Regions from separate parts of the Exiguobacterium sp. SH0S1 genome, predicted to be linked through region 1. Evidence: riboswitches for the same ligand, from Rfam matches in the RefSeq annotation. Region 1 holds a riboswitch; each other region holds the start of a gene.

The links. A riboswitch is a leader RNA that binds a small molecule or an ion and turns the genes downstream of it on or off. The one in region 1 is predicted to bind S-adenosylmethionine.
Region 2: it holds a riboswitch for S-adenosylmethionine, as region 1 does, so the genes downstream of both, EVJ20_RS10520 (Na+/H+ antiporter NhaC family protein) here and mtnK (S-methyl-5-thioribose kinase) in region 1, are expected to answer to the same signal.
Region 3: it holds a riboswitch for S-adenosylmethionine, as region 1 does, so the genes downstream of both, metK (methionine adenosyltransferase) here and mtnK (S-methyl-5-thioribose kinase) in region 1, are expected to answer to the same signal.
Region 4: it holds a riboswitch for S-adenosylmethionine, as region 1 does, so the genes downstream of both, EVJ20_RS03790 (aminotransferase class I/II-fold pyridoxal phosphate-dependent enzyme) here and mtnK (S-methyl-5-thioribose kinase) in region 1, are expected to answer to the same signal.

Annotation. Positions count from the first base shown of each region.
Region 1 covers NZ_SJVC01000005.1:713-8,672, forward strand. The annotation lists gene mtnA (S-methyl-5-thioribose-1-phosphate isomerase) at 1-571, opposite strand, end outside; gene mtnK (S-methyl-5-thioribose kinase) at 568-1,722, opposite strand; SAM riboswitch class I at 1,804-1,906, opposite strand; SAM riboswitch class I at 2,112-2,214, shown strand; gene EVJ20_RS11695 (2,3-diketo-5-methylthiopentyl-1-phosphate enolase) at 2,286-3,440, shown strand; gene EVJ20_RS11700 (2-hydroxy-3-keto-5-methylthiopentenyl-1-phosphate phosphatase) at 3,437-4,087, shown strand; gene EVJ20_RS11705 (methylthioribulose 1-phosphate dehydratase) at 4,084-4,701, shown strand; gene EVJ20_RS11710 (cupin domain-containing protein) at 4,715-5,248, shown strand; gene EVJ20_RS11715 (TerC family protein) at 5,292-6,122, opposite strand; gene folE2 (GTP cyclohydrolase FolE2) at 6,375-7,283, shown strand; gene EVJ20_RS15180 (hypothetical protein) at 7,322-7,489, opposite strand; gene EVJ20_RS11725 (rhodanese-like domain-containing protein) at 7,486-7,785, opposite strand; gene EVJ20_RS11730 (DUF2711 family protein) at 7,821-7,960, opposite strand, start outside.
Region 2 covers NZ_SJVC01000003.1:274,558-282,517, forward strand. The annotation lists gene EVJ20_RS10500 (PucR family transcriptional regulator) at 1-323, opposite strand, end outside; gene EVJ20_RS10505 (divergent PAP2 family protein) at 427-852, opposite strand; gene trhO (oxygen-dependent tRNA uridine(34) hydroxylase TrhO) at 970-1,911, opposite strand; gene EVJ20_RS10515 (TVP38/TMEM64 family protein) at 2,135-2,767, shown strand; gene EVJ20_RS10520 (Na+/H+ antiporter NhaC family protein) at 2,804-4,087, opposite strand; SAM riboswitch class I at 4,159-4,254, opposite strand; gene EVJ20_RS10525 (GGDEF domain-containing protein) at 4,353-6,032, opposite strand; T-box leader at 6,189-6,400, shown strand; gene argS (arginine--tRNA ligase) at 6,454-7,960, shown strand, end outside.
Region 3 covers NZ_SJVC01000001.1:1,157,150-1,165,109, forward strand. The annotation lists gene EVJ20_RS05915 (TIGR01212 family radical SAM protein) at 1-402, shown strand, start outside; gene EVJ20_RS05920 (class I SAM-dependent methyltransferase) at 356-925, shown strand; gene EVJ20_RS05925 (alpha/beta hydrolase) at 957-1,673, opposite strand; gene EVJ20_RS05930 (GNAT family N-acetyltransferase) at 1,763-2,233, opposite strand; gene EVJ20_RS05935 (YtxH domain-containing protein) at 2,398-2,895, shown strand; gene metK (methionine adenosyltransferase) at 2,935-4,143, opposite strand; SAM riboswitch class I at 4,275-4,394, opposite strand; gene pckA (phosphoenolpyruvate carboxykinase (ATP)) at 4,713-6,284, shown strand; gene EVJ20_RS05950 (alpha/beta hydrolase family protein) at 6,318-7,076, opposite strand; gene ytkD (RNA deprotection pyrophosphohydrolase) at 7,057-7,530, opposite strand; gene EVJ20_RS05960 (glucose-6-phosphate isomerase) at 7,629-7,960, opposite strand, start outside.
Region 4 covers NZ_SJVC01000001.1:745,114-753,073, forward strand. The annotation lists gene EVJ20_RS03785 (iron-containing alcohol dehydrogenase) at 1-572, opposite strand, end outside; gene EVJ20_RS03790 (aminotransferase class I/II-fold pyridoxal phosphate-dependent enzyme) at 569-1,744, opposite strand; SAM riboswitch class I at 1,821-1,921, opposite strand; gene EVJ20_RS03795 (AI-2E family transporter) at 2,099-3,199, shown strand; gene EVJ20_RS03800 (MDR family MFS transporter) at 3,458-4,702, shown strand; gene EVJ20_RS03805 (peptide MFS transporter) at 4,845-6,338, shown strand; gene EVJ20_RS03810 (glutamine synthetase family protein) at 6,391-7,686, opposite strand.

The DNA.
Region 1 (7,960 bases):
GCGGCCGCGTCTCACAAGCGAAGACGTTAAACGCGATACCTCGCTCTTTCCCGACGTAAAACGGAGCGAGCGCAGTCCCGTAACGCGACGTCGCGATCGCCCCGGCGTTACAGATCGTTAAGACGTTCCCCCCTGCTGGCAGCACCGTGAGCGCATGCTCCCCGATGGCCCGATACGTGTCGACGTCTCGCTCGAACAGCGCGATGGCCCGATGTTTGATGTCAGTCGCGATTCTTTCAAAGTCGTCTCCGACGTTGAATCCGAGAAGCGACTCGATCACGTTTTGAAGATTGACCGCCGTCGGTCGCGTCGCGATCAACCGACGGCCGACGAGGTCGAGCCGGCGTGTGAAGTCCGGGTCATCTTGAAGCCGGACCGCTTCTTTCGCGAGCACGAATGCGCCGAAATAGGCGATGGCCGGCGCGCCTCGGACTTGTAACGTCTCGATGGCGTGCTCCGCCTGTTCGAGCGTCGCGATCGTCACGTACCGCTCCTCATGGGGCAGTAACGTTTGGTCTAAAATGACGAGCTCGTCCCGGGACGGTTCGAAGCGAATGTTTTGGACTGTCATACGCGTACCCCCGCTAACAGCGTCACTAATTCATCGATCGAACGGATATCGTGGCGCTGTTTAATGAGCGTCGTGCCGAGCGTGAGCGCTTCCCGTTTCCGCTCGAGCCGGACCGTTTCCGGTAACGTCTCGAGGTCATTGACTCCGGCGAGGCCGATGGTGCGGCGAATCAGTTCGCATCCGGCATAGCCAATCGTGTCGCTAAAGATGGTTTGAAGTAGTTCATCGACGAACCCGTCCGTGTTGAACGGTTCGACCGCCGTCTCAAACTTCGTCCGGAACGTCTTCTCAAACGTCTCCCATACCGTCAATACGTCGGTGAACCGCTCGAACCGTTTGAGTGGGTCATGGAACGTCGATAGCGTCAAATGGGCGACAATTTGCCCGATGTCAAAGCCGAACGGTCCATAAAAAGCGAACTCCGAATCGATGACTTTCGTCTCTTGTTGCGTCGCGAAGATGCTGCCTGTATGTAAGTCCCCGTGCAAGAGCGCGTCGTGTTTCGTGACGAAACCGACTTTCAGTTTCGTGACCTCCACTTTCAATTTCTGGTCACGCCAAAGCGCTTCGACGTCCTGACGGAGCGCGGTTTCGATGTTGTTCGATTCGGCATCTTTGTACGGATCGGTGAAGATCAGTTTTTCAGTGATATCGCATAGTTCCGGGTTGTAATAATCCCGTTCTTTCCGCTTCTTCTCAATCGGGCCGGCCGCATAGTCGGACGTCTCAAACAACGTCTGTCCTAAAAACTCACCGATGTGACGGGCAAGTTCAGGATACGTTTTCCCTTCCAAATAGCCCGTCCGGACGATATCAAAGTCAGACAAGTCTTCTAAAATCGTGTAGGCGAGCGTTCGGTCACTGCCGAGAACGACCGGGACGAAACGCGGGACGACGCTGGCGAATTCGCGCAACGCGAGCTGCTCGATCCACGCCCGTTCAAGTGTGAGCGGCCAACTCTCGCCGACGACTTTCGCATACGGTAGCGCCTGCTTGACGATGAGGCTCGTTTCGCCTTGACGGATGCGGAAGACGAGGTTCAAGTTGCCGTCCCCGATCTCCTCGCAATGCGCGATGCCCCCATCTTCGAGTAACCCTAACGTTCTGACGTGCTCGACGACTGTCTGTTCTGTAAATGGTTGATAAGCCATGTCTGTTTCCCCTTTCGGTATATTCCCCACAAAAAAAGCCCCTTTCTCCGCGAGAAAGAGGCACAGCCGTAACGGTTGTTCCTCTCATCTGTCAGACGTATGTCTGGTGGATGTAGCACCGTGCCTACTGGTCGGTTGCTGCGGCATCATCGGGCCAATTCCCTCTGCCAACTCGCGATAAGAGTGTCGTATTCGATTGTGTGAACTTGTTGTGATGAATATTACGGACTCGACCCCACCTTTGTCAACGGCAATTTGCTGGAGCAACGGTCACTTTTTTTATGCATATATGGTAACAACGAACTCAAACTTTTTTTCTCAAAAAAAGGAATTGACGAACCGGATATTGTGTGACAAAATTCAATTAAATTTCACAACTTCAAAATACATTCTTATCAAGAGCAGACGGAGGGGACAAGCCCGATGATGTCGCAGCAACCGACCCGATTGGGCACGGTGCTAATTCTTGCAGCGTAAGCTGAGAGATAAGAGTTCATTTTTTTATGATGACCTCTTGCCTCGGCATGGGGTCATTTTTTGTTTGACCGGAAGGAGGAACGAACATGAGTATTACTGCCACATATGAAATCAGCCGGACGGACCGCGTCGCGACTGTCGCCGAGAAAATCGCCCTCGAACTGACCGTCGGCACGTGGACGGAACTGCCTCACCTAGAGCAAGAACAATTAAAGGCGTATCGGGGCGAGGTCGTCTCAACGACGCATACGGAAACAACGAGCCGCTTCACAATCCGTTATCCGCTCCATAACGTCACGCCCGACTTCTCATCCATCTTGACGACGACGTTCGGGAAATTATCGCTCGATGACTCGGTACGCTTGATCGACTTAACGTTACCCGAAACGCTTGCATCTGAATTCCCCGGAGCAAAGTTCGGTGTTCAAGGCGTTCGTGAGTTGCTCGACGTACATGATCGCCCGCTCGTCATGAGCATCTTTAAAGGGATCATCGGCCGTGATTTACGCTTCTTAGAACAGCAACTTCGAGACCAGCTCGCCGGCGGCATCGACATCGTCAAAGATGATGAAATCCTATACGACAACCCGCTCACTCCGTCGCTTGAACGAGCTAAAATCGGGGCGGCCGTCATCCAAGAACAGTTCGAAACGACCGGGAAACGTTCGCTCTATGCCATCACGCTCAGCGGTCCGGTGTTCGGGCTGCGTGACCAAGCGCTCCGCTTGATCGAGGCGGGCGCGACGGCACTGTTGTTCAACGTCTATACATACGGGCTCGACACACTCCGCGAACTCGCGAGCGATCCAACAATTAACGTCCCGATTTTGGCGCACCCCGCGTTCGCCGGGGCCTTGACCGGCTCGATCAGCCACTCGCTCTTGCTCGGAAAATTGATCCGCCTCGCGGGGGCCGACTTGACGCTGTTCCCGTCCCCATACGGTTCACTTGCGACACCGTCTGATGAGGCGTTCACGATTCGGGATGGCAGTGCTCGGCCGCACTGGACGAAACCGATTCTACCGGTCCCATCGGCCGGTATCCATCCGGGGCTCGTCCCGGACATCATCCGTGATTTCGGCACAGACGTCGTCATCAACGCCGGCGGCGGCATCCACGGTCACCCAGACGGCGCGGCCGCCGGGGCCCGGGCGTTCCGACAAGCGATTGAGCAAGTATTGGGCGTGGCGAGCCAGACGAACGAGCTCGAGGCCGCGTTAAAGGCGTGGTCAAAACAATGACGATTCACATCTTGTGTGACTTCGATGGGACGATCACGGCCGAGGACAACATCATCGCTTTGATGCGGGCGTTCGCACCGCCCGAATGGCACGCGCTCAAAGACGATGTGCTCGCTCAAGACATCTCGATCCGCTCCGGGGTCGGGCAGATGTTCCAGCTGTTGCCGAGCGCTGACGCTTCGGCGTACCGTGACTACTTGCTGGACCGCATCACCTTGCGCCCAGGTTTCCCAGCATTTTTGGAAGAGATCCGAGAACATGGCTGGAAGTTCGACGTCGTCAGCGGCGGCATGGACTTTTTCGTACACCCGATCTTGCAAGACCACGTCGCGCCGGACCACATCTACTGTAACGTCGCCGACTTCTCAGGCGAGACGGTACGCGTCGACTGGCCCTACGCCTGTGACGCGCATTGCACGAATGATTGTGGTTGCTGCAAACCGACAATCGCCCGGACGATCGTCGATCCCGTTGATCGCTTGATCGTCATCGGTGACTCGGTGACCGACTTCGAGATCGCCAAACGGGCCGATTTCGTCTACGCCCGTGGGCAACTCATCACGCTCTGTGAAGCAGAAGGCATCGCCTACGCCCCGTTCGAGACGTTCGACGACATCACCCATCACATGAAGGAGGTGCACGTATGAGCGTGACCGCACGTTGGCTTGAACTCGCCGACATTAAAGACGAACTCGCCGCGCGCGACTGGTTCCCCGGAACGAGTGGCAATTTGGCGATTCGTGTCTCCGACGACCCGCTGACCTTCCTCGTCACGGCGAGCGGACGCGATAAACGAAAACGGACCGCGGACGATTTCGTCCTCGTAGACGCGGCCGGCAGGTTACTTGGCGAACAAACTGGTAAACCGTCCGCTGAGACGCTGTTACACGTCGAGGTGTTCAACAAGACCGCGGCGGCGTGTTCACTCCACGTACATACGGTCGACAACAACGTCATCTCCGAGCTCCATGCCGTGAACGGTGAGGTCGTCTTCACGGGGCAAGAGATCATCAAGGCACTCGGGTATTGGGAAGAGGACGCGGTCGTCCGGGTCCCAATCATCGACAATCATGCCGACATCCCGACGCTCGCGGCCGCCTTCGCGCCTCACGTCCATTCAAGCGCCGGTGCCGTCCTCATCCGTAATCACGGCATCACGGTCTGGGGCGAGACGCCGGCTGCGGCGAAACGTTATTTAGAAGCATACGAATTTTTGTTCAGCTACACGTTAAAACTACGCGCCTTAGGCGTCCATTCATAAGGAGGAACTATCTATGGCAACTGTCTATTTCCAACAAACCGAAGAACGTCTCGTCGACCAATCTGAAGTGAACGTATTTTTAGAATCGCGCGGTATTCTGTATGAGCAGTGGGACATCGCTAAACTTCCGATCGCGCTTCAAGAAAACTACGAACTGACGGCCGACGACAAGCAAGCCATCCTCGCAACGTTCCGTGACGAGATTCAAGACGTGTCGGAGCGCCGCGGCTATCAAACGGCCGACGTCATCTCGCTGTCTGACGCGACACCGAACTTGGACGAACTGCTTGTCAACTTCCAAAAGGAACACCATCATACGGACGACGAGGTCCGCTTCATCGTCAGCGGGCACGGCATCTTCGCCATCGACGACGCCGAACGTGGCTACTTCAACATCGAACTCAATCCGGGCGATTTGATTTCGGTCCCGGTGAACACGCGCCACTACTTCACGCTCCAAGACGACCGCCAAGTCGTCGCCGTCCGCATCTTCGTGACAACAGAAGGCTGGGTGCCGATCTACGAGAAGCAAGACGTGACTGCCTAACAAAAAATCCTGCCTTCCGCATACGCGAAAGACAGGATTTTTTTTAATGCTTGACCGCTGTCGGTTTGGAAGAGAACCAACCCCAAACAGCAATCCCAACCATGACCGACCAGAAGAACAGTGTCCAACCTAACGAGTGGACGAAACCGTCTGGAAGACCCATGAACGCGAACGGTGTACCGGCAATCAATTCCTTGAAGCCAGGGTGTTCGAGGACGAGTACCGTCAACTTCACACCGACCCAGCCGACGATGAGGAAGGCGGCCGTCTCCAGTGTCGGACGTTGATGCAGCAACTTCACGAAGACGCGGGCCGCGAATCGCATCAAGATGACCCCGATGAGTCCACCCGTCAAGACGACGAAGAATTGACCTGAGTCGATTCCACCGATCTCTCCAAGACCGAGCGGCGGCAAGCTGACTGCGAGTGCGACCGCTGCCAAGATCGAGTCGACCGCGAAAGCGATGTCGGCGAACTCGACTTTTACGACCGTCCACCAAAACTCTTTTTTCGTGACCGGCTTCTCGGTAATTGCCGTCTCTTCTTTCGCCTCGGCAGCGAGGTCTTGTCTTGGATCCATCTTGCGCGCCTTATACGTCATATATAGATGTCGCGCGCTCATCCCGATCAAGTAAAGGGCACCGAGTGCTTGGACTTGCCAGACGTTGATTAAGAACGAGATTAAGAATAATGCGATGAAGCGGAAGACGAACGCTCCTAATAAACCGTAGAATAGCGCTTTCTTCTGTTCTGTCCGCGGCAAGTGCTTGACCATGACGGCCAACACGAGCGCGTTGTCTGCAGATAGTAGCCCTTCAAGACCGACGAGTACGACGATGATCCAGGCGTACTGCAGGATTAACTGCCAATCCATTAAAACATCCCCTTTTTGTTTGTGTTCCTTCATATTTAAAAGTGATCTATTTTTAAGTTCACAGGAACATTTTATTCCCGTGCGCAAATTAAATCAATCTTCTTTTATTCAATGTCTGAAGTTTTTTCCGCGGAGCAGGTTCAAAGCACGTTCGCGAAGCAAAATGATACCCAGTTTGTATCCATTTCGTGATAAAATCCTAACAAGAACGAGTGGCGGTCATTTGCCCTCTTAAAAAAGGAGAATCCGATTATGTCTACAAGCCATGTCGCTTTACCTACTAAAGCAGAACGACATAAACTATTCGGCTCGGTCCCGCCGGTCAAAGGTACGAAACCGACAGAAAAAGATAAAATGGTCGATCTTCAAAATACACCTAAGAACTTCTTGTTCGCACTCGACAGCGTCGGGATCTCGAACGTCAAACATCCCGTCAACATCGAAACTCCAGACGGCATCCAAGCGACGGTCGCAACGTTTGAATTAACGACATCACTCGTCCAAGATCGGAAAGGCATCAACATGTCCCGCTTGACGGAACAGCTCGACGCGTACCATACGCAAGGCTGGACGTTATCAAACCGCTCGCTCATCGAGTTCGCCCAAGAACTCGCCGAGCGCATGGAACAAACGGAAGGTCAATTGACGGTCCGCTACCCATGGTTCTTCAGCCGAAAAGCACCGGCGACGGGCCTCAGCGGTCTTATGAACGCCGACGTCATGCACAACGTGACATACAACCTCGAGACAGGTATGGCGAGCGTGACGGTCGGCCTCGTCATCAACGTGACAACGCTATGCCCATGTTCAAAAGAGATCAGCGAATACAGCGCCCATAACCAGCGCGGCTACATCACAATCGAAGCCGGTCTTGACGAAGCGTCGCTCGACGGCTTCGACTGGAGACTCGCATTGCTCGATGCGGCGGAGTCGAACGCATCGGCACCACTTCACCCGGTCTTAAAACGTCCGGATGAGAAACGGGCTACAGAAATCGCTTACGAAAACCCACGTTTCGTAGAAGATATGGTCCGCTTGATTGCAGCCGACTTGTACGAGATGAAACAAGTCGTCAACTTCTTCGTCGAATGCCGAAACGAAGAGTCGATCCACCAGCACGACGCGATCGCGTCAATCACGTTCGATAAACGTGACAACTAAAAACGAGTGAAGCCATGTACTTGGCTTCACTCGTTTTTTTACACACTTTGTATGAGGCGGATCGTCAACAAAAGGACGATCAGGACGATCCACACCGCCCAGATGGTGCGCCATCTGTTCCAGTCGAGACGCTTCACGAACGCGTACACCGTCAAATAGAGGACGATCAAGAGCGGAATGACGACCCACGGATTGTCGAGCATCACGCTTCGACGTCACCGTCCCAAGCGAGCATGCCGCCCTCGACGTTGACGACTTTGAACCCTTCCGATTCCAAATAGTCGCACGCCGTCTGGCTGCGTCCGCCCGAGCGACAGATGACGTGATAGACGTTGTCTTGCGCGAGCTTCTCGGTCACGCCCGGGAATTCAGACAGCGGATAGAGCGGCACGTTCGGGATATGGCCCGCGTCGTACTCGTCTTGTTCGCGCACGTCGATGATGTGGAGCGACTCCCCGTTCTCAAGCTTTTCACGTAATTCGGTTGCATGGATGCTTTGCATGCTGTTTCCCCCTTAAATTGTTATCCCCTACTAGTTTACCTCAGTTTCGTGTCGGACAAACTCCAATTGATGGTCGTCTCGTCATCGCAGTAGAAACCTTTCAGACCACAACGTTCGACCATGTCACTTACCCAAGACTGACTGCCGCAAAATAAAGTGAAGTGGCTATCCCATG
Region 2 (7,960 bases), on a different contig from region 1:
CCGAGCACGTCTTCTTGCTGCTTGATGACGACGGCGGCGCGCTCGCCTAGACCGATGGCCATCCGGGCTGGGATGACGACAGGCTCGTCTCGGTCGATCAGCTCTTGCAGGATACCGCTTTCCCACAAATCTTCGATGACGGCTTCCGGGACGCGACGGCCGATGATGGTCGCAATCCTAGCCGGGTCGGTCGAGTCGGGATGCGTGCTATAGGCGAGTAGCTGATGGTGGCGATTTTCGATCGTGATCGGTGCGCGGATCGCTTGCCCGATCGCTTCGGCGAGCGTGTCGAGTGATTCATATGATTTCTGTAAAAAAGGCATGTCGATTCCTCCTCTTTATCACTATACCGTCTCTGTTGTGAAAGTTCACAAAAAGATGGACAGTTTTTGAGAGGGGACCGACATGCCTGGACATGTGTATCGTTTACATTGGGAAAAATAGTCCGACGACGAGGCCGAGCAATGCGCCGACGATGACTTGGTACGGTGTATGGCCGACGAGTTCGTTCAAGATCGGCGTGTCGTGCTTGATCCCTTTAAAATAGTCGTTCAATAGACGGGCTTGGAAACCAACGGCTTGACGGACGCCGGTCGCGTCGTACATGACGATCGTCGCGAACGTGAGCGCGAGGGCGAACATGCTTGAGTCGAGGCCTTCAGCCCGGCCGATCGCGGTCGCGAGCGCGACGACGGTCGAGGTGTGGGAGCTTGGCATTCCGCCTGAGGCGAACATAATTTCAAGTTCAAAGTCACGTGTTCGAATGAGTTCGGTCACAAGTTTGGCCGCCTGGGCGATAAACCAGGCCAGTATTGCGGCGAGTAACGGTTCGTTAAAGAGCAATTCAGTCACTTCCTGTCTGACAATAGTATCTACACTATACCCGATTCCATGCCGCGCTAGACGTAAAGTTTCTGTCAAAAATAGCGTCGCGGGCATTTGCCCGCGACGCTATTCGGTCGATTTTTGTTACCCGACGACGCCTTCAGTCTCTTGAAGTTGTTCCGCAATATTCTCGATGATATAGCGGTTGCGTGGATGCTCCTGACACTCTTTCGAGCATGAACGCATCTGTTTGGGTTCACACTCTTCACAACAGAAGTGTTGGGCATTGCACTCCGGGTTGGCACAATTAACGTAACGGACCGTCTTCGTTCCACAGTGCATGCACGTTGAAACGACTGACGGATTGACCGTGTTGACTGGGACGTTGATGCGCTCGTCAAAGACGTAAAGCTCGCCGTCCCAGTTTTCCCCTTGTGTTGCTTCGTCTTTGCCGTACATGGCGACGCCGCCTTTTAAGTGGAAAATGTTGTCGTGACCTTGGTCACGCATATATGCGGTAAATTTCTCGCAACGGACGCCTCCGGTACAGTACGTGAGAAGTGTTTTCCCTTCGTAGAGGTCTTTGTTCTCCTCGAGCCAGTCTGGCATGTAACGAGAAGCCTCTACGTCGATTTTGATCGCATTTTTGAAGTGACCAAGATCGTACTCGTAGTTGTTACGAACGTCGAGGATGACGACATCATCGCGATTCATCATCTCTTTCCATTCTTCCGGTTCGAGATACGCACCGTGTTGTTTAGGCACGTCGAACTCGCCATCAAAGCGCCACGTCACGAGCTCTTGTTTGTGACGGACAAAGATTTTCTTGAAAGCATGCTCTTCGACTTCATCGATTTTGAACTCGATGTCGCTGAAGTATGGATCGGCTTTCAAGTCGTTCATGTACTGTTCGGTTTGTTCCCAAGTGCCCGAGCACGTCCCGTTGATTCCTTCGGAAGAAATCAAGATACGTCCTTTGATCCCGAGGTCCTTACAATACTTGAGGTGTTGTTGTGTCAGTGTTTCTGGGTCCTCGATGTTGACGTACTTATAGTACAGTAAGACCCGCATTGGTTTTGTTTCCATGTTATTGCTCCCCTGTGTTCAGTTTTTTGCAGGAAAACGAACGTTGGGTTGTGTCGTTCGACGAATGAACTTGCCTGCAACCACAAGTCCATTATTATATGATAGATATCACAGTGAAATTTCGCAAATACTTTTTATTTTTTTTTGAGGAGGGCAGGGGGATGCGTCCTCTTGAACGAATTCGGGTAAAAGGTAGTAACGAAAGCCGAAGGTGGAAACTGAAATGCTCACATCACTCCAACAATATATATTGAACATCATCGAATGGCTCCAAGGACTGCCGGGAGGTCCTTGGGCTGGACTTGGGGCCCCGTTCCTAGAAGCGATTTTCCCGTTCCTCCCGCTCGTCTTGATCATCTCGGCGAACGCGGCCACGTATGGCTTCTGGCTCGGTGTGCTCTTGTCATGGATCGGCAGTTTGGCAGGGACGCTCCTCGTGTTCGCCGCCGTCCGATACGTGTTCCGCAAACCGATGACGCGTTGGCTCGAAAAACATAAACAGGGTGTCTATTGGCTCGATCGCATCAACCATATGAGTCCAATCTCGCTCGGATTCTTATATTCGTTGCCGTTCATCCCGGTCAGTTTGATCACGTACTTACTCGCCTTGATTCAAATGCCGCTCCGGACGTTCGTATTGGCGGCCGGATTCGGGAAACTGCTCGTCGTCGTCATCTTCTCGGTCATCGGTGATCAGTGGCAAGAGTTCATCCAAAGCCCGTTCCGCTTGTCGATGCTCGGTTTGCTCTTGCTCGTATTGTGGGCGATCAGCCGGGGTCTCGAAGAACTTCTCAAACGGCGCGCTTTCAAAAAACGGAACGAAGAGCTCAAACGTAAACGTGAAGCGAGAACATAAAAATCCTCGAAGGCGACCGCCTTCGAGGATTTTTGCTTAGTTGGTTTTTTTGAAACGTGGGAAGTTGAAGACGATCGCCAAGCCTCCGCAAATGAACAGGAGGAACGGATAGAACATATACGGGACGAGGGCGGGGGACGCCGTGTTCGTCAACTCGGCGGCGATGAGGAGCTGCGCCCCGTAAGGCAGAAGTCCTTGTACCCCGCACGAGAAGATGTCGAGTACGCTCGCTGACTTTTTCCGTTCGATGTCATACGTATCGGCGATATTCGCGGCAAGCGGGCCTGCTACGAGAATCGAGATCGTATTGTTCGCCGTCGCGACGTTCGTCGCACTGACGAGCCCGGCGATGCTCCATTCCGCACCAGCCCGGCGTTGAATCCGTGACGTGAGTGCGTCTCGTAAATAGGTGAGTCCACCGTTATGCGAGATGAGTCCGACGAGTCCGCCCATGAATAATGTCAAGAGCGAGATCTCGGCCATGCCCATCATGCCGTCGGCCATCGCCGTGACGTAAGACGTGACGGCCAAGCTTCCGTCAATCAGCCCGATGATGCCAGCGAGCGCGATGCCGCCGAGCAAAACGAGGATGACGTTCAGTCCGGTCAAGGCGAGGACGATGACGGCGAGATACGGAATCAACTTGTACCATTCGAACGCGGCCACTTCAATCGTCGACTCTCCGCTTGAGAGAACGGCTAACAGGACGGTCGTGATGATTGCGGCCGGGAGCACGATCCAAAAGTTGGTCCGGAACTTGTCGCGCATGTTCGTCCGTTGTGTCCGGACGGCGGCGATTGTCGTATCCGAGATGAACGACAAATTGTCTCCGAACATGGCCCCGCCGACAACGGCCGCGGCCGCGATCGCGATATTGACCCCGCTCTCTTGATGGATGCCGAGCGCGATCGGGGCGAGCGCGGCAATCGTACCGGTCGATGTGCCCATCGCCATCGAGATGAAAGCGGCGATGACGAACAGTCCGCTCAGTAAGAGTGACGGTGGCAGGAACGTCAAGGCCGCATTGACCGTCGCGTCAATCGCACCGATTGCACCGGCGACGCTCGAGAACGCACCGGCGAGCAGGAAGATGAATATCATGATCAAGATGCCTGGATTACCGGCACCTTGGGCGATGCGCTCAACGGTCTGAGTGACGCTTCCTTTCGTCATCATCGCAGCGACAATTAAAGCGATCAACGCCGCGATCAGCACCGGGAACTTGTAAAAGTCGCCATAATAAATACCCGCCCCGATGAAGAAGACGAGGAAGACGAGCAAGGGCAAGAGCGCCCATTTGTTAGCTGTTGGTTGTTCCAATCGATTCACCTCATTTCAAAGAATAGAAAAAAAGAGCCTTCCGAAAAAGGCTCTCTCTGTAAGAGACACCCTTTTCATCTTTCGAGCAGAACGCTCGCTGGATTTGGCACAGGTTACCCGCTGCCGAGACATCTAAGGGCCAGTCCCTCCGTCTCTCTTGATAAAAAGTCGTCATGATGTAGTTGTTAGACACGTTTCCTAACGTACCTGTTTCAAATCGGGTTGTCAACAGAAATCCCCCTGCGCCAGTGGACGCGGGGGGAAGTCATGTCGTCAAAAAGTTGTAATGGGCGACGCGGTTACGACCGGCGTACTTGCCGCCGACGTAAAGGGCCCGGTCAGCGTTACGGATCGTATCGTCAAGCCGTTTGTCGCCGAACGCTTGAATCGTATCGACACCGATCGAGGCGGTCACGGGAATATCGACCCCATCGACACGGAACGGCTTATCTTCAATTTTCTGCCGAATCCGTTCGGCGATATCGACGGCTTGGTCGACGTCGCAATGATTGAGCAGCAAGATGAACTCCTCGCCCCCGTAACGGGCCGCAAAGTCATCGGTCCGGAGCATTTGCCGGATTCGCCGCCCGAACTCTTGGAGCACGCTGTCTCCGACTTGGTGACCGTGCGTGTCATTGATTTTTTTAAAGAAGTCGATGTCGAGCATCGCGACCGAGATCGGGTACATCGAGCCGTCCGAGATTTGTTGAATCCCATACTCGTAGAACGCGCGCGCATTGGCGAGCAGCGTCAAGCTATCGGTGCGGCTTTCCGTGTATAGGCGGTCGCGCTCGTGGCATCGGCTGATCGTTCGGTTGAACGATTTCAACAGTTTTACCATCTCGTTTTGAATGATGGGGGGATAGCCATAGACGTGTTCACCAATCATGACGATACGTGTGCGAATCCCGTCAATCTCTTCTGACTGGACTGAGATGAAGCTGTGGTAATCGTCATGAAACGCATCTGACAACGCTGCGTCCCATTCGAAGCGCATCTCATAATCGACAGACTTGGCGTGTGGATGGCGCGCTTCCATCAAGTCGAAGACGAGTGGACGGTCGATCGGCTGTCGCGTCAACAAATCGAAATAGAGCGTTCGGTCGAACAGGACGAACTCGACAAACCCTTTATCATATTGGTTGAGGCGCTCACATTGACTCAAGAACACTTCAATCGCCTGGGCCTCGCTTTGAGATAGGGAGACGGCCTCTTTCGCTTCATCGTACTGTTCGATCAATGACTTGAACGCGTCTTGGCGCCCTTTTTGAATCATCAACCGCTTAATAAAGAACGTGAGGGCGGCCGCGATGCTGCTGACGACGAGCAAGTTCGTCTCACGGAAGAACGACGCGGCGAAGATGAAGACCAAACTGACGATGTACGTGTAAAACGCGATGCTCAAAAAATCACGGACCGGGATATCGACGCGGAACCACCAGCCGACTTGATACTTCTGGACGACCGTGTTCAAAATTATGGCAATGATCAGACCGACGAGCGGAACGAACGAATCCTGCGAATAGAAGCCAAGACCAGTTTCACCTCCGAGGGCCAAGTAAACACTTGCCGGGATGGCGATTTCTAAAAATGACGTGATCGCGTTCCAAGGATAAGTGAACCGAAAGCGGCGGAGCGCGACGCGCGGTTTTAGGTTGGCGAACTGAAAGACGAGAAGTCCGATTTGGTTGACGAGGAGCGCCGTCTCAAAATCAAAGAATAAAAAGATGATGAGGACGATACTTTCTGAAAACGTGAAATAAATGCCTTTTCGTTCAATCGAGTCCATTTGGAAAATGACGACGAGCAGCGCGATCAAGATGAACGGAAGCGGCTCGATCGCCGGAATATCAAGAACACCGGTTGTAAACAAGGTGATGGTCAGTAAAACGATCAAACTCCAAATGCTCCAACCGAGGACGGACATTTTGCGAAAATGATTCATAGTTCCCTCCTGTGTGGGAAAAGTCTTCTCATATGTATGGTAGGAGATTCGGCACGGTTGCGCCCAAGTCCTGCCTATTCATCATAATGGCTGAATTCTAGCATTGAGTCTACATCAAATATCCTCTATAATGAAGTTGCTTTTCAACCACATAGACGAAAGTCGATGAAAAAGAGAGTAACGATCGTTTAGTCAACAAAGCGACCTAGGGATTGGTGAGAGCCTAGGCTGACAAACATCGCGAAACGCACTTTTGAGATGCTATCCGAAGCGAGTAGGCGTAGCCGGGGGCCCCCCGTTATCACCGTTAAAGTGGTCTGTGTAAAACAGGCAAGAAGAGTGGTACCGCGGGCCAACCCGTCTCTTTGCATCTGTGCAAAGGGCGTTTTTTTTATGACTAGATTTGAAGGAGGAAATTTACATGAGTTATGAACGCAAGTATGCGGAGGCTCTGTCACGTGTCATCGGTGACGAACTCACGCTCGACCAGATTGAGGCATTGATTGAAAAACCAAAACATGAGGCACACGGGGATCTCGCGTTCCCATGCTTCCAACTCGCCAAGGCGTACCGGAAAGCGCCGGTCATGATTGCGACTGACATCGCCGGTGAATTGAACGACGAACTGTTCACAAAAGTTGAAGCGGCCGGTCCATACGTGAACGTCTTCTTGAGCCGTGGCGTCGTCTCGCAGGAAATCATTAACGTGGTTCTCGACGAGCAAGCGGATTACGCGACGCATGCAACACGCAACGAGACGATTGTCACGGACTTCTCATCACCGAACATCGCCAAACCGTTCTCGATGGGGCACTTGCGCTCGACGGTCATCGGTAACGCCATCAACCAGATCGCTCGCAAAAACGGCTATAACGTCGTCGGTGTCAACCATCTCGGTGACTGGGGTACACAATTCGGGAAACTCATGGTCGCTTATAAGAAGTGGGGCGATGAAGAAGCGGTCCGGGCAAATCCGATCGCTGAGCTCTTAAAGCTATACGTTCACTTCCATGAAGAAGCGAAAACCCAACCTGAGCTTGAAGACGAGGGCCGTGCTTGGTTCAAAAAGCTCGAGGACGGTAACGTTGAAGCGACCGAACTGTGGACGTGGTTCCGTGACGAGTCGCTCAAAGAGTTCCAAAAAGTATACGATCTCCTCGGTGTCGAGTTTGACAGCTTCCACGGTGAAGCGTTCTACAACGACAAGATGGACCGGATCGTCGCCATGCTCGAAGAGAAGAACCTGCTCGTCGAGAGTGAAGGGGCGATGGTCGTCTCGCTTGAAGACGAGAACTTGCCACCTTGCCTGATCACAAAGAAAGACGGCGCGACGCTTTACGCGACACGTGATTTGGCTGCGGCCGTCTATCGTCATGAGACGTACAACTTCGTCCAAGCGAACTACGTCGTCGGTGGCGAGCAGGCGCTCCACTTCAAACAGTTGTTCTCGGTACTCCGCAAGCTCGGTTACGACTTCGTCGACGGCATGCACCACGTACCGTTCGGCTTGATCTTGCAAGAAGGGAAGAAGATGTCGACACGTAAAGGCCGCATCGTCCTACTTGAAGAAGTATTGAAAGAAGCGATCGAGAAAGCGCAAGCGAACATCGAACAGAAGAACCCTGAGCTTCCAAACGCAGAGAACGTGGCTCGTATGGTCGGCGTCGGCGCCGTCATCTTCCACGATTTGAAGAATGAGCGCATCAACAACATCGAGTTCGACCTCGACAGCATGCTCAAGTTCGAAGGGGAGACGGGACCTTACGTGCAGTACACGAACGCACGGGCGAACTCGCTCCTCCGTAAAGGCAACTACGACGGTGCGACGTTCGCAGGTGCGGACGACGACCACACGTGGGGCGTCGTGACGATGCTCAACGCGTTCCCACACGTCATCACGCGTGCCCATGAGCGCCGTGAGCCGTCGA
Region 3 (7,960 bases), on a different contig from region 1:
GGGCTTCCCGGTGAAACGCCAGACATGATGCTCGACACGGCCCGAGAAGTTGCTAAAATGGATATACAAGGAATCAAGATCCATTTGCTCCACGTCTTAAAACAGACGCCGCTCGCCAGACAATACGAGTTAGGGCTGCTCGAACTCATGGACGAGACGACATACGTTTCGCTCGTCTGCGATCAGCTCGAGTACTTACCGCCTGAAATCGTGATTCATCGATTGACGGGCGACGGTCCACCCGACTTATTGATCGGACCGACGTGGAGCCGGCACAAAATGGCCGTCTTGAACGCCATCAACGCCGAGTTGGAACGTCGTGATTCCTTCCAAGGAAAAAAGAAGGATGAGATCTATGGGATTAATGAGAGTTTTACCGTTCGCGAAGTATCTATTAAGTGAACACGTTACAGACGGTGCCGTCGCCATCGATATGACGGCCGGCAACGGACACGATACATTGTTTCTAGCAGAACGAGTCGGCAGCGGCCACGTCTACGCGTTTGACGTCCAAGAGGCGGCAGTCAAGGCGACGACAGACCGCATCACCGCCGCCGATCTGCTTGATCGTGTCTCGGTCGTCCACGACAGCCACGACACGGTCAAGGCGGTCGTCGCGGATGAAACCCGTCCGATCACGGCGGCCGTCTTCAATCTTGGCTACTTGCCCGGGAGCGACAAGTCGATCACAACGACCGGCAACACGACGATCGACGCCCTCGAGCAATTGCTCGACGTGATGGCCGTCGGCGGTATCATCGTCGTCGTCATCTACCACGGCCATGAGAGCGGGAAAGTCGAGCGGGACGAGGTGCTCACGTACGTCGAGTCACTCGACCAAAAACGAGCCGGCGTCCTCCATTACGGTTTCGTCAACCAAATCAATCATCCGCCATTCATCGTGGCGATCGAAAAATGGGCATGAAAACAGGCGACTCACGCGAGTCGCCTGTTATTTATTCCCGAATCAATTCATAAAACGTTAACAGCGTCTCCGCGAACTTTGTGTTCAACCGTTCATAGCCAAAGTGCGGGAACCCTTCGAGTCGACGGATGTAGACTTGGTCGCCGCCGATTTTGCGGCAGACGTTCAACGTCAGCTTCACGTCGGCGAAACGATCGTCCGGCGCGTAGAAGCAAGCGAGCGGTAAGCGAGGTAAATGTTTCTTCTCCTCTTGATGCTCGACGATCTCTTCTTCGATTTCGCGGTACTGCGCGTATGTGATCTCGCCGAAACGAGATGACTCTTCCCCGCCGCCGGTGAACGTCATCATACTGAGCGGCAAATCGGGGCGGAACCGGTCGACCGCACTGGCGACGACTTGCTTGAGCCCGCCGATTTGGCGGGACGAATGCCAATCAAAGAGCGGGGAGATGTATGTCAAACTCCCGAGCGGCACGTCGTACTCTTGCAGGAGGCGGTTCGTCAAGAGCGCCCCGAGACTGAAGGCGATGACGTGAATCGGTAGTTTGGACTGACTCGCTTCCCGTAGCGTGTTCTTGATCAGCTGTTTATGGTCTTCTGCCGTTAGTCCGACCGTCTGTCCGGTCACGACGAGCACCTCATAGTCGACACTGAGTCGCTGCAAAAATGCTTCGCTGAGTCGGGACGTGAACTGCAACGGGTAAACGATCACGATGACCCCTTTTCGTGATTCTTCTTCATATGTCATGCTGTCACCTCATTATTAGTATGTCTCATCAATTCTAACAAAAAACATCAGCCGCTGACTGATGTTTGAAAGAAAATCCGTCTGGAGTCTTAGCGTGGGTCGTAACGCAAATGGATGAGCTCCATCGGTTGATCGTACACTTCTTCTTGAATTCGGTTCAGTTCGGTGAACGCTTGGTGGCTTAAGAACGCGATCGCCTGCTCGTTCGAACTCTCGACGTACAGCTCGATCGGCTGCGCTTTCCGCTCTTGGAGATGTGTCAGCAGTTCCGCCCCAAGTCCTTGGCGATGGTGAGCCGGATGAAGATAGAGACGAAGCACTTCCCACGTATCACCGCGGTCGATCGCATGGTAAAACCCGATGACGTCTCCTTCGGCCTCACCGACGATGAACAACTGTTCTTTCGCTTCTTCACTCGAACCGATGGCCCGGACGATCTCTTCTTGTTGATAGGCGCGCTCCATCACCTTAGACCGAACGTCATCTGTCACACTGATGGTCGCAAGTGCGATATCTCGAATCGTGGCGGCATCTTCTGGTACGGCTTCCCGCATCTTCATAACAGCTTCCCCCTTTTGGCCAATCTAGTACTATCATTCCCCATCACGTAAAAAATATCCTGCTCTTCTATTACTTTTTCGTGTCGAAATCAAGCAGAACGTTATTTTCTATTTTAACTAGGGTATATGAGTACCAATGCCAACTTACAAAGGAGTGTTTAGACATGGAACCAACATTACAAAACGATCCGCACGCAGCTAACGCTAACAACCCGAATCGCCAATTCGACCAAACCAACTCGGGTGGTCCTAGAATCAACGTCGTGACCGGAATGCTTCTCGGTGCGCTCGTCGGCGGTCTGATCGCCCTACTTAGCTCGTCGAACCGCGAGACGACGAAACAGTCGCTCACGAATGCGAAGTCGTCTGTCGGCGGTCTCGTCGACACGATCAAAGAAGATCCGTCCGGTAAAGCGTCTCAAGTCATCGAGCAAGTGAAATCGGCGTCGGGTATGATTCAAGAAGTGTCGACCGATGTGCAAAACGTCTATGAAAAAGTTGTCGGTGAAGTCGACACGGTCAAAGAAGACGTGAACAAAGTCGTCGAGACGGCCCAGGAAACAAAATCAGATTTACAAGATATTGGTGAGAAAGTCGTCGAGGCGAAAGATACGGCACTCGGCAACGAGAACGCAACAAACGAAAATAAACCACAAGCATAATAAAAACGACCTTTCTCGCGAAAGGTCGTTTTTTTATGCTTATGCGAAACGTTTTGCGCCTTCTTCAAGCACTGCCGCTTTGTCCGTCTGCTCCCATGGGAGTTCAACGTCTGTGCGACCAAAGTGTCCGTAAGCTGCTGTCTGTCTGTAGATCGGGCGACGAAGGTCGAGCATCTTGATGATGCCGGCCGGACGAAGGTCGAAGTTCTCACGAATGAGTTCAACGAGTTCAGTCTCGCTCAATTTACCAGTGCCGAACGTGTCCACCGCGATTGAAACCGGGTGTGCGACACCGATCGCGTATGCAAGTTGAACTTCCGCTTTGTCAGCAAGTCCAGCTGCCACGAGGTTTTTCGCCACGTAGCGGGCCGCGTATGCTGCCGAACGGTCAACTTTTGTAGGATCTTTACCTGAGAACGCACCACCGCCGTGGCGAGCGTATCCACCGTATGTGTCGACGATGATTTTACGTCCTGTGAGACCTGCATCACCTTGTGGTCCACCGATGACGAAACGGCCAGTCGGGTTGATGAAGTATTTTGTCTCGGCGTCGATGAGTTCAGCCGGGATGACTGCTTCGATCACATGTTCTTTAAGGTCCGCTTGGATCTGCTCGAGCGTGATGTCTTCTGCGTGTTGCGTCGAGATGACGATCGTATCGATACGGACCGGGTTGTTGTCTTGGTCGTATTCGACAGTTACTTGCGTCTTACCGTCTGGACGAAGGTAAGTGAGCGTTCCGTTTTTGCGGACTTCTGCCAAGCGACGTGACAATTTGTGAGCGAGTGAGATCGGGAGCGGCATGAGTTCAGGTGTCTCGTTCGTTGCATAACCGAACATGAGGCCTTGGTCACCGGCACCGATCGCATCGATTTCTTCGTCAGTCATTTGACCTTCACGAGCTTCGAGCGCTTGGTCGACACCGAGTGCGATGTCTGCCGACTGCTCGTCGATTGCTGTGAGTACAGCACAAGTCTCAGCGTCAAAACCATATTTGGCGCGCGTGTAGCCGATCTCACGAACAGTTTCACGTACAACTTTCGGGATATCCACGTAAGTCGATGTCGTGATTTCACCAGCTACGAGCACGAGACCTGTCGTGACAGACGTCTCAGCCGCAACGCGGGCGTTTGGATCTTCAGCCAAAATTGCATCCAAAATCGCATCTGAGATTTGGTCACAAATTTTATCCGGATGTCCTTCAGTGACGGACTCCGAAGTGAAAAGTCGACGGTTCAAGTTTGACATTTCGAAAAACCTCCTATTAATAAGGGTGATGTGTGGACGGTACTCGTTCCCCTTACGCGTTGCTTTGGGACGGTAATGAAAAAAACCTTTCGCCACGTTCAATGGGAAAGGTTGAATCGTTCTTCCTTACCCTCTTATCGTTCGAAGCTGTCGCTTCGCTTCAGGATAGCACCTTTTCCGAAAAAGACTACAGGATCGGACGGTTGCTGGGCTTCGTAGGGCCTTGTTCCCTCCACCGCTCAGAATAAGAGTATCCGTTACGAACACCATCATATAAATGCCATACCGTTCTGTCAAGCGTATCTGCTTAATTTGTAAATTTCTTCGTAATCACGGAAATCATTTATGTTTGTGAAATATCAAACATTTTTTTGACGGTTTCCGTTTTTTCACTCCCCGCTTATACAGAATATGTTAGAATGTCTTTGTAAGAAAGCGCTTACTTTAAAGGGTAAAGAAATGCTTGTTTTTGATTAGTGTGTCACATATAATAAAAAGTGTCATACTAATTAATCGCGGAAGTATGCGGATTTCATCCACATCTATTTAGGGGAAAGGTGGGACTCAGGATGGCGACTACGCTCCTGAAAATCGAAGAATTAATTAAGGGTGCCGATGTATTACGGAACTTAACCGTTCCAGAACTGGTGGAAGAAGCCATTCGTAACGGTGAAGGCGTACTGACGAAAGACGGGGCTTTATCGGTCAGTACAGGGAAATTCACAGGGCGGTCACCGAAAGACAAATTCGTCGTCAAAGATGAAGTCAGCAACTCGTTAGTGGACTGGGGGCCGGTCAATCAGCCGATCGCAGAAGACAAGTTCACCGCTCTTCTCGACAAAGTCCTCACTCATCTCGAGACGAAACAGAAGCTGTATTATCTCGAAGCTTCGGCTGGAGCTGACGAGCACTACACGCTACCTGTACGCGCCATCACCGAGTACGCGTGGCACAGCTTGTTCGCGAAGCAGTTGTTCTTGCGTGAGTGGCCAGCGAGAGCTGCATTTGACCCGTTCACGGTCATTTATGCACCGAGCTACAAGGCCGACCCAGCAGTTGACGGGACGAACTCAGAAACGTTTATCCTCGTCTCGTTCGCCAAGCGTACCATTCTGATCGGGGGAACAGAATACGGCGGCGAAATTAAAAAATCGATTTTCTCGGTCATGAACTTCCTATTACCTGAACAGCACGTCTTGTCGATGCATTGCTCGGCCAACGTCTCGGACGCCGGAGAGACGGCGCTCTTCTTCGGACTATCGGGCACGGGGAAGACGACGCTATCAGCCGATATGGAACGTCATCTCATCGGTGACGATGAACACGGTTGGTCACCAGACGGCATCTTCAACATCGAAGGCGGTTGCTACGCCAAGACGATCAACTTGTCGCGTGAGAACGAGCCGCAAATTTATGACGCTATCCGTTTCGGATCGTTGATCGAAAACGTCATCTTGAACGAAGACCGCTCACCCGACTACAAAAACATCTCGCTCACCGAAAATACGCGAGCAGCTTATCCGATTCAATACATCGATAACGCGATGCTCCCTTCACGGGCCGGTCACCCGAACACGATCGTCTTCTTGACGGCCGATGCTTACGGGGTGCTCCCGCCGATCAGCAAGTTGACGAAAGAGCAGGCGATGTATCACTTCCTATCTGGCTACACATCAAAACTAGCCGGGACGGAGCGCGGCGTGACCGAGCCACAAGCAACGTTCTCGACTTGCTTCGGCTCACCGTTCTTACCGCTCGCCCCGGAACGGTACGCCGACATGCTCGGTAAGTTGATCGAACAGCATAACGTCGACGTCTACCTCGTCAACACGGGTTGGACCGGCGGGGCTTACGGTGAAGGATCACGTATGAAGCTCAGCTACACACGGGCCATGGTGAACGCCGCGATCAATGGTCAATTGCGTGACGTCGACACTGTCAAGCACGACATCTTCAACGTCGACATCCCGGTCCATATCGATGGCGTCCCACAAGACGTGCTCAACCCACGTGACACTTGGAAAGATACGGCTCATTACGATGTCGAAGCGCGAGCGCTCGCCTTGAAGTTCCAACAAAACTTTAAACGATTCACGAAAGCGAGTGAGAAAGTCATCGCGGCCGGCCCAATCGTCTTCTAACTCAAAATGACTAGTACCCCGCTCGGGTACTAGTCATTTTTTTCTTGCAATCGCCAACATCCAATCCATCGCTCGGTCCGTCGTCTTCCATTTTTCCCAGAACGGGAGCTGATGGGCGAACGGCAAGATCCAAAGCTCTGCTTGCGAACCGATCTTGTCGGCGAGGGCGGTCGCATGACGAAGCCGGACTTGCTCGTCGTCCGTCCCATGAATGAGTAGCGTCGGCGCCTGCCAGTCTTTGAAGAGCGGAGACCGTTCGACATACGCCTCATGGACCGCCTCCGGGTCTCCCCCGGTCATCCGGCGCAACATCTTCCGCATCGAACGCTGTTCTTCATACGTCCACTCCAAATTCGTCACACCCGCCCACGACGTGACCGACGTGACGGGACGTTTTGATGCGAGCGACAACGCCATCATGCCGCCCCGGGAAAAGCCGAGGGCGTGGATCGTCTCGTGCGTCCGGCTAACGCGGTCATACAGAGACACGACGTCCTCTAAGTCGGCGCCTCCGAAATCCTCTTTCCCGGTCCCCCCGTGGTTCCCGCGATAGACCGGCGCCACGACATGGAACCCTTTCGCCGCGAACTGCATCAGCCGAGGCAACCGGACGTCACCGATCCTCCCGGTGCCGCCTCGTAAATAAAACAGCACCTGGCCGTTCGGGCGTTTTGGAGTGATCGTGTAGGCGACGACTTCTTCCCCGTCACTCGTCTCGTACCAACCTCGATGAACGGGATATCCCGCATAAGGAGGCAGGACGTCGACTCGATCAAACCAACTTTTTGTCATGGAGTACTTTCATCGTCTCGGGCAACACTTTATCTTTCATCATGAAACTGTAGCGGCCGTTACGGAGCAGGTTCGTCGGTAACATGTCCAACAAGACGGCCCCATCGGTCTCATCGACGGCCGGATGATCCTCGAACCGCTCGATCTCCGCAAAATAAATATTTTTGATGACGGTGTCGCCACGCCCGAGCACCCGGTACTGCCCTAAATAATGGAGCGTCTTGACGACGCCTCCCGTCTCCTCGTACACTTCCCGAATCGCCGCGTCGTCCTCGTGTTCTCCGGGTTCGACTTTCCCTCCCGGAAATTCGAGTCCGCGCTGCTTATGCTTCGTGAGCACCCATTTGTCCGCATAGCGGGCGACGACCCAGACGTGAAGCGGCGTATCCGAAAATGGATAGTGCTCGAAGCTCAACTCGACTTTATTGTGATAGTAGTCCGTGAATGTCAACATAGTCCATCCCTTTCTTTCCCGTGTCTACTCTCACTTTACCTTGTCTCACCCTAGTTTCAAACAAAAAAATAGGCCCGCCGAGGCGGACCTACAACAAATCATTGGTTTAAGCGCTTTTCAAGCTCAGCTTTTTGTTCTTCGTAACCTGGTTTTCCAAGCAACGCGAACATGTTCGCTTTATATGCTTCAACACCTGGCTGGTTGAACGGGTTGACTCCGAGAATGTAGCCGCTCATCGCGCACGCCTTCTCGAAGAAGTAGAACAAGTAGCCGAGATGATATGGCGTCATCTCTGGCAATTCGACGACGAGGTTCGGCACGTTTCCGTCCGTGTGGGCGAGGAGCGTTCCTTCCGTCGCCTTGTCGTTGACGAATTGGATCGTCTCACCGGCAAGGAAGTTCAAGCCGTCGAGGTCTTGTGCGTCTTCAG
Region 4 (7,960 bases), on a different contig from region 1:
CGGCCGCATTGCTTGGCCAAGGCGAGACCGGTATTGACGCCGGCATCAGGCGAACTGTCGCCGCTCAAATAGCGGGCCTCGTAAAACTTGGCGACCGTGTCGATGACGCCGGCCCGGAAGTAGTCGTACGGCGAGTCGGTCACGACCCTTGCGTCGACGATGACCCGCTCGATGACGACGCGGAACACGTCGTAGCGGTCATAGGCTCCCTGCTCGTCATAGATGACGCTGAGCGGCGTGAAGGCGGCACAGTTCGAGGCGAGCGTCGGGATGACGATCAGCGGGACACCTTGCCGGTAAGCGACGAGTTTCGCCGTGTCGACGAGCTTGCCCCCACCGACGGCAAGGAGGACGTCCACATCCTTCAAACGGAGCCGTTCGACCTCGGCGTCCGTGCATTCGCCACGGAACAGCGATGTCGGATAGGCAGTGATCGCTGGCAGGACACGCTTGACGACGTCAAAACCGTTCTGCCCGCGCAGCACGTGAGCACGACGGCCAGCGATCAATTCATCGAGCCGCTCGAGCGCGTCATCCGCATGGTCGTACTCGAGCACGGCTTGGCGGATCATGCCCGGACCTCTTCATACGTCGCGAACAGTTTCTCGATCCGCTCGACGGCCTCGTCGATCTTCGGCTCGGCGGAGACGAGCCCGAACCGGACGTACCGCTCGCCTTCTGAGCCGAAGAAATAGCCCGGCGTCACGGCGACCCCTGCCTCGTGGAGCAGCTTATACGAGAACGATTTTGCGTCCCCGTCCGGCACTTTCGCCCAGACGAAGAACGAGCCACTCGGGGCCGTGATGTCCCATCCGGCCTGACGTAACCCGTCGACGAGCCGGTCGCGGCGGGCCTCATACAACCGTGACAAGTCGTCCCGGAGCGAACGTGGCGACTCGAGCGCGGCGATGGCCGCCTCTTGGATGGCCGAGAACACGCTCACATGGACGTGGTCTTGATACGTGTTGATCGCCTCGATGATGTCGCGGTTGCCGACGGCGAAAGCGACCCGCCAGCCGGACATGTTGAACGCCTTCGACATCGTATACACCTCGATGCCGATGTCTTTCGCTCCAGGCGCCTGCAGGAAGCTCGGCGGGACGTGACCGTCGAAACCGATGCTGCCGTAGGCGAAGTCGTGGACGACCATGAGGTCATGCTTATTCGCGAACCGGACCGTGTCGTCAAAGAACGCGGGCGACGCGACGGCGCCGGTCGGATTGCTCGGGTAGTTCAAATACATGAGTCGCGCCCCCTGCGGATCGAGCGTCTCGTAATCAGGAAGATAGCCGTTCTCTTCCCGGAGGACGAGGTCGTGGACGACCGCTCCGGCGAGACGTGCCCCCGAGATGTAGTCCGGATAGCCCGGGTTCGGTAGCAACATGCCGTCACCTGGCTCGAGCACACATTGCGGGAGCGTGATGAGTCCCGACTTGCTGCCGATCAAGATGGCCACTTCGGTCTCGGCATCGAGCGCGACGCCGTATTCGGTCTGGTAGAACGTCGCGACCGCTTGCTTCAGGCGCGTCTGTCCCCGGAACGGTCCGTATTGGTGCGTCGCCGGGTCGAGCAGGGCCGTCTGCAGCGCCTCGCAGATCGAGGCCGGTGTCGGCAAGTCGGGCGTCCCTTGGCCGAGCCGGATGACGTCGCGGCCTGAACGCTCGAGTGCGGCGACTTCGGCGGCGAGTCCGACGAAATGCTGGGGTGGTAACGTTTTAAGTAACTTCGAGCGTCTGTCTGTCATGAATAGTCCTCCTATGCAAAAACACCCCTTTCCGAGGAAAGGGGTGTCGAGATACGGACGTATTCAAACAACCACCTTTCCATCTCTCAAGGTCACCTTGCTGGAATTAGCACAGTATTGAAACAATCTGTTGCTGAAGCTTCATCGGGCCAGTCCCTCCGCTTCTCTTGATAGAAAGTGTTTTTATATGCAATTGATAATTTCTGTAATATGTCATTTAGTAAACCAAACGTTACCAACCTTGTCAATCCTTATTTCAAAAATTCCTTACCGCTATTGAATCCCGGTAAAAAAACGTTCATAGTAAAAGGTGAACGTTATTCTGCAAAATTTACAGCATGAGGGGATAGACCATTGGAACTAAACCGTCAATTGATATGGAAGTTAAGCGTGATCGGGCTGATTCTGCTCGTCCTATGGAAAGTCATCAGCGAGCCGGACACGATCTCTCGGGTCATGCAGTATGCGTTTCAGCTGTTGACGCCGATCATCATGGGGATCGCCATCGCGCTGCTCCTCAACACCGTCCTATCCTATATAGAAGAGCGGTTCCACTTGAAGCGCTACCAAGGCTTGTTGATCGTCTACGTCACGTTCATCGGGATCCTTGTCGTGTCAGCGGTGACGCTGTTCCCTCGCATCTATTCGAGCGTCGCGTCTCTCATCGAGGAGCTCCCGTTTTATATTCGCCAAATCGATGGCTTTCTCGGGCAGCTGAAAACGTATGTCGAGGAGTATAATGCGACGATCGCCCAAGCGATCGATTTTAACCGGTTCGAGGAACGGTATTCCGGATGGGTCGAGACGGCCGTCGTGTCTTCGGTCGGTTACGTGTCGAGCTTCACGATGACGTTGATCAACTTGTTGATCGGGATCGTCATCTCGATCTACTTGTTGAAAGACAAGGAAGTGTTCGCCCGGATGTTCAAGCGTCTACTGTACGCGATGTTCCCGGTCGCCTCGGCGAAGACGACGATCGACATCTTCCAAGAGATGGACTATATCTTTAAACGCTACATCATCGGAAAGTCGCTCGACTGTCTCATCATCGGCGTGATGGCCGTCATCGGGCTCTTGATCATCGGCGCGCCGTACGCGCTCTTGCTCGGTGTCATCATCGGGGTGCTGAACTTCATCCCATACGTCGGGCCGCTCTTAGGGATGATCCCGGCGTTCATCATCACCTACTTCTACGACCCGTTCACGGCCCTGCTCGTCTTGTTGTTCATCTTCTTGCTGCAACAGTTCGACGGACTTTGGCTCGGCCCGAAAATTCTCGGCGACAGCGTCGGGATCACCCCGTTCTGGGTCATCACATCGATCATCATCGGGGGGAGCCTGTTCGGCCTCGTCGGGATGTTCATCAGCGTACCCGTGACCGCGATGATTCAAGTCGTCTTGTCCCGGTTGATCGATTATCGGCTCACCCGCAAGAATTTAAATGAACTGTTATGACGCAAGTCAAAATATGTTGACACATTTCAAGAACCTGTCATACAGTTGAAACGAAGAGTAAACTTTCAGAAAGGAGGACCCGCCATGTCAGTCATGACGCAGCCACATCGTATCCAATTTCATACTGACAGGTCGGGGTCTTCCGTTTCATGAACTGAAGTCACCCGCCTGTCTTCCGAGGCGTGCATAAGCAAGTAGGGACGAGTATGCCTCCGTGCATCCTTCGTCCCTTTTATTTTGTAGAAGCAGGTGAAACGCATGATTCAATCACTCAAACGGCTCGACCGTAACATTTGGATTCGCTTCCTCGGCGAGACGATCACCGGTGTCATGATGTTCATGATCGCCCCGTTCCTCGTCCTCTATTACAGCGACAAGCTCGACAGCTACGTCCAAGTCGGCGTCATCTTAGCGACCGGACCGATCATGGCGCTCATCGGCTCGGTCGTCGGCGGACGTCTCGCCGACTTATATGGTCGAAAACCGGTCATGATGACCGCCATCCTCGGTGATGCGGTCGCGCTCATCGGTTTCGCTTTCGCGGAAACGTTTTGGCCGCTGCTCCTTTTGAACGCCATGCTCGGTTTGACGAACTCGCTGTTCCACCCGGCAGCGAGCGCGATGGTCGCCGACGTGACCGAGCCGGAACAGATGAACGAGGCGTTCGGTCTCTTACGGATGGGGCATAATATCGGGGCGGCGTTCGGTCCCCTGCTCGGCAGTGCCGTCTTGTTCATCGACCGACAGTACATCTTCTTCACGGCAGCGTTCGTCTTCGCCTTGTACGCGCTCGTTCTCGGACGTTTCATCCGCGAGTCGCTCCCAGAGACGACCGAAGCGGAGACACCGTCGAACCGTGACGTCTTACGTGTCTTTTACAACGACAAAGTCTTTCTCGTCTTCATCTTCGCCGGCGTCTTCATCTCGATGGGCTTCTCGCTGATCGAGAGCATGTTGCCGCTGTTCTTGAAAGAGTCGATGCCGTCGTTCACCGACCGCGAGAACCCGTTCGCCTATCTGCTCGCCTTGAACGGCATCATGGTCGTCTTGTTCCAATTCCCGATCGCCTCAAAACTCGGGCGCAAACCGTTCGGCAACGTCATGCTGGTCGGGGCGACGATTTTCGGGATCGGGATGATGTTGATTGCGGTCGTGCCGCGGCTCCTCTATACGCTCGGTACCCCGTACCTCGTCCTCGTCGGTATCCTGCTCGCCGTATACGCGTTCTATACGCTCGGCGAGATGATCATGTCGCCCGTCCAACAGACGTTCATCGCCATGATCGCCCCCGAGAACATGCGCGGTGCCTATAACGGGGCCGCCAGCATCCAATGGTTGATCGGCGGCGTGACCGCACCGCTCATGGCCAGCCTGTTCCTCGACCAACGCGCCGGGCACATCGCCCTCATCCTTGTCGGGGCGGCAAGTTGTTTGTCGGGTCTCATCTATTGGCGTCTCGGAAAATATGTTAGCTCTGAAGAAGCCAGGCAAAAGACCGCTTAATTGTTCAATCCACCTAAAACAACTTGGTTTAGGTGGATTTTTGTTTCGTTTCAAATCTGTTAAAGTTTGAATTTTACATTCAGTTTTCCTTTACAAACATAATGATTCTTCTTATGATAATACGGTTAAGGAGGGATCTTTCATGGAAAGGATCGATAAACAGAAAATTGTGGACAGCGTTCCACAAAAAGGATTTTTCGGACAGCCGAAAGGCTTGTTCACGTTGTTCTTCACTGAATTTTGGGAGCGTTTCTCGTACTACGGCATGCGGGCCATCCTCGTCTTCTACATGTATTACGAGGTATCGGAAGGCGGTCTCGGTCTCGACCAGAACGTCGCCCTGTCGATCATGTCCGTGTACGGCGCACTCGTCTACATGTCAGGAGTCATCGGGGGATGGCTCGCCGACCGCGTCTTCGGGACGTCTCGGGCCGTGTTTTTCGGTGGTGTGTTCATCATGCTCGGCCATATCGTCTTGTCAATCCCGGGCAGCCTCACGTTCTTGTTCATCTCGATGGGGCTCATCGTCATCGGGACCGGACTATTGAAGCCGAACGTGTCGAGTATCGTCGGTGACCTGTACCACGAGACGGACCGTCGCCGTGACGCCGGGTTCAGTATCTTCTACATGGGGATCAACCTTGGTGCCTTCATCTCGCCGTTGATCGTCGGTGGCGTTCAAAAGAGCTACGGCTTCCATTGGGGCTTCGCTCTCGCCGCGGTCGGGATGTTCATCGGTCTCGTCGTCTTCGTCCTCACGAAAAAAGGCAACCTCGGCCTCGCCGGGTCTTACGTGCCGAACCCGTTGACGGCGTCTGAAAAGAAGAATGCGATCAAGTACACGACATTGGCCGTCATCCTCATCGGAGGATTACTGGCCATCCTGATCCCACAAGGCTTGTTCACGATCAACACGTTCATCGGTCTCGTCGGTGTGTTCGGGATCGTCATCCCGACGATCTACTTCATCGTCATGTACCGGAGCCCGAAAACGACAGAAGTCGAGCGGTCACGCATCATCGCCTACATCCCGCTCTTCATCGCCTCGGTCATGTTCTGGGCGATTCAAGAACAGGGCGCGACGATTTTGGCAAGCTATGCCGATAAGCGGACCGATCTTGAATTTTTAGGGTTCACGCTGTCGCCGGCCTGGTTCCAATCACTGAATCCGTTGTTCATCATCCTGCTCGCCCCTGTGTTCGCCTGGTTATGGGTGCGGCTCGGTGATCGTGAGCCGAGCATCCCGACGAAGTTCGCTTTCGGGATCTTGTTCGCCGGTTTGAGCTTCCTCGTGATCTTGCTGCCGGCCTACTTCGGTGGACCGGACACGCTCGTCAATCCGCTCTGGCTCGTCCTCAGTTACTTCATCATCGTCCTCGGTGAGCTCAGTCTGTCTCCGGTCGGTCTGTCGGCGACGACGAAACTCGCCCCGGCCGCCTTCTCGGCCCAAACGATGTCGCTTTGGTTCTTGTCGAACGCGGCGGCACAAGGGATCAACGCCCAGCTCGTCCGGTTCTACTCGCCAGAGAACGAGATGCTCTACTTCGGGATCATCGGCGGAGTAGCGATCGTGCTCAGCATGATCTTGTTCGCGCTGGCCCCGGTCATTAAAAAGTATATGCGCGGTATCCATTAAGTCAAAAAAACGCCATTCCTCGCGCGAGGAATGGCGTTTTTTATTTATCGGATTACTTACGGACTTGGATGAGCGACAAGTAACGATCGATCATGTCGTGGTTGAAGTAGTCGTGGAAACGGTCTTGCTTCAATGCTTGGATCGACTCATGGAACGTCGCCGGGAGCGACGAGATGCCTTGGCTCTCGATCTGTTTCGCCGAGTACTCGAACAAGTCGTCCTCGTTCGGTGCCGACGGCTCGATCTTATGCTCGATCCCTTCAAGACCGGCGTAGATGAGCGCCGCAAGTGCCAAGTACGGGTTCGCGCTCGGGTCTGGGTTACGGACCTCGACGCGTGTCGCGCTGCCGCGTGAAGCCGGGATGCGGATCATCGAGCTACGGTTCGACGGGCTCCAACAAATGTTGACCGGTGCCTCGAACCCTGGGACGAGGCGCTCGTATGATTCTGGGAGCGGGTTCGTGAAGATGGCCGTCGCCCGGGCATGCTTCAAGATCCCTTCGATGAAGTGGCGGGCCGTGTGCGAGAGACCGTAGTCAGACTCCGGCTCTTCAAAGGCGTTATCGACCGGGTTGCCGTCTTTGTCGTTGTTCCAGACCGAGATGTTCAAGTGCATCCCTGAACCGTTGACGTCACGGAGCGGTTTTGGCAAGAACGATACTTTAGCCCCTTTTTCCTGTGCCGCGAGCTGGACGACTTCCTTGAAGAACTGGATGTTGTCCGCCGTGTGCAAGGCGGTGTCGTACTTGATGCCGATCTCGTGTTGGGCCGGTGCGACCTCGTGGTGGACCGCTTCGATGTTGAATCCGACCTCGCTCAAGCGGTTGGCGATATGTTGACGTACTTCGTAGCCTTTATCTTCTGAACGTGTCGAGAAGTAACCGGCCTCGTCATAAAACTCGCCGTTTTCGTCAAAGATGAAGAATTCTGGTTCGGCCCCTACGAAGATGGAGTAACCGTCACGGGCAGCGCGCTCTAACGCGTCTTTCAACACGTTGCGCGGGTCGAACTCGTAACGTTCGCCGTCTGGTGTACAGACGTCACAGAAGAAAGCGAGGATGCTCTCGTCACCGTCTTGTTCGTAGCGTGGTCGATCTAAATCCGGTCTCAAGAATAGGTCTGAGTTTTTGATAGAAGAAAAACCGGCGATTGACGAGCCGTCGAACATCGTCTTCCCTTCAAAAACTTCCGGCAACAACTTTGCAGAAAGAGTCAACAGCTTCAAGTCTCCGATCACGTCAGAGAAATACATGTGGATTTGTGTAATCCCTTTCTCTTGGACCGTTTTTTCAATCTCTTCTTGCTTCTTCCTATTGCCGTCCTTATCAGTTCCGAATAGATTTGCCATGATTCTTAAAAACCTCACTTAATTTATTTGACAGGTCATCACTGTCATGACGTACCATACGTACGCTTCTCCTTAAGTCATAACCTACTTTTTAAAAAGTTAAACCCCTATTCTTTCGATTTTGGCGGCTCGGCATCGATGACCACGCTCCTCGGGAAGGAAGAGCGTGGTCCTGCTCGCGCGTTTGTTTTACTCGCGGCGGCTCGCGTAGACCGTTGATGCTGCTATAAAAATCTGAGTTCGAAGTGGCTCATTCTCGTGACGCTTGGTATGA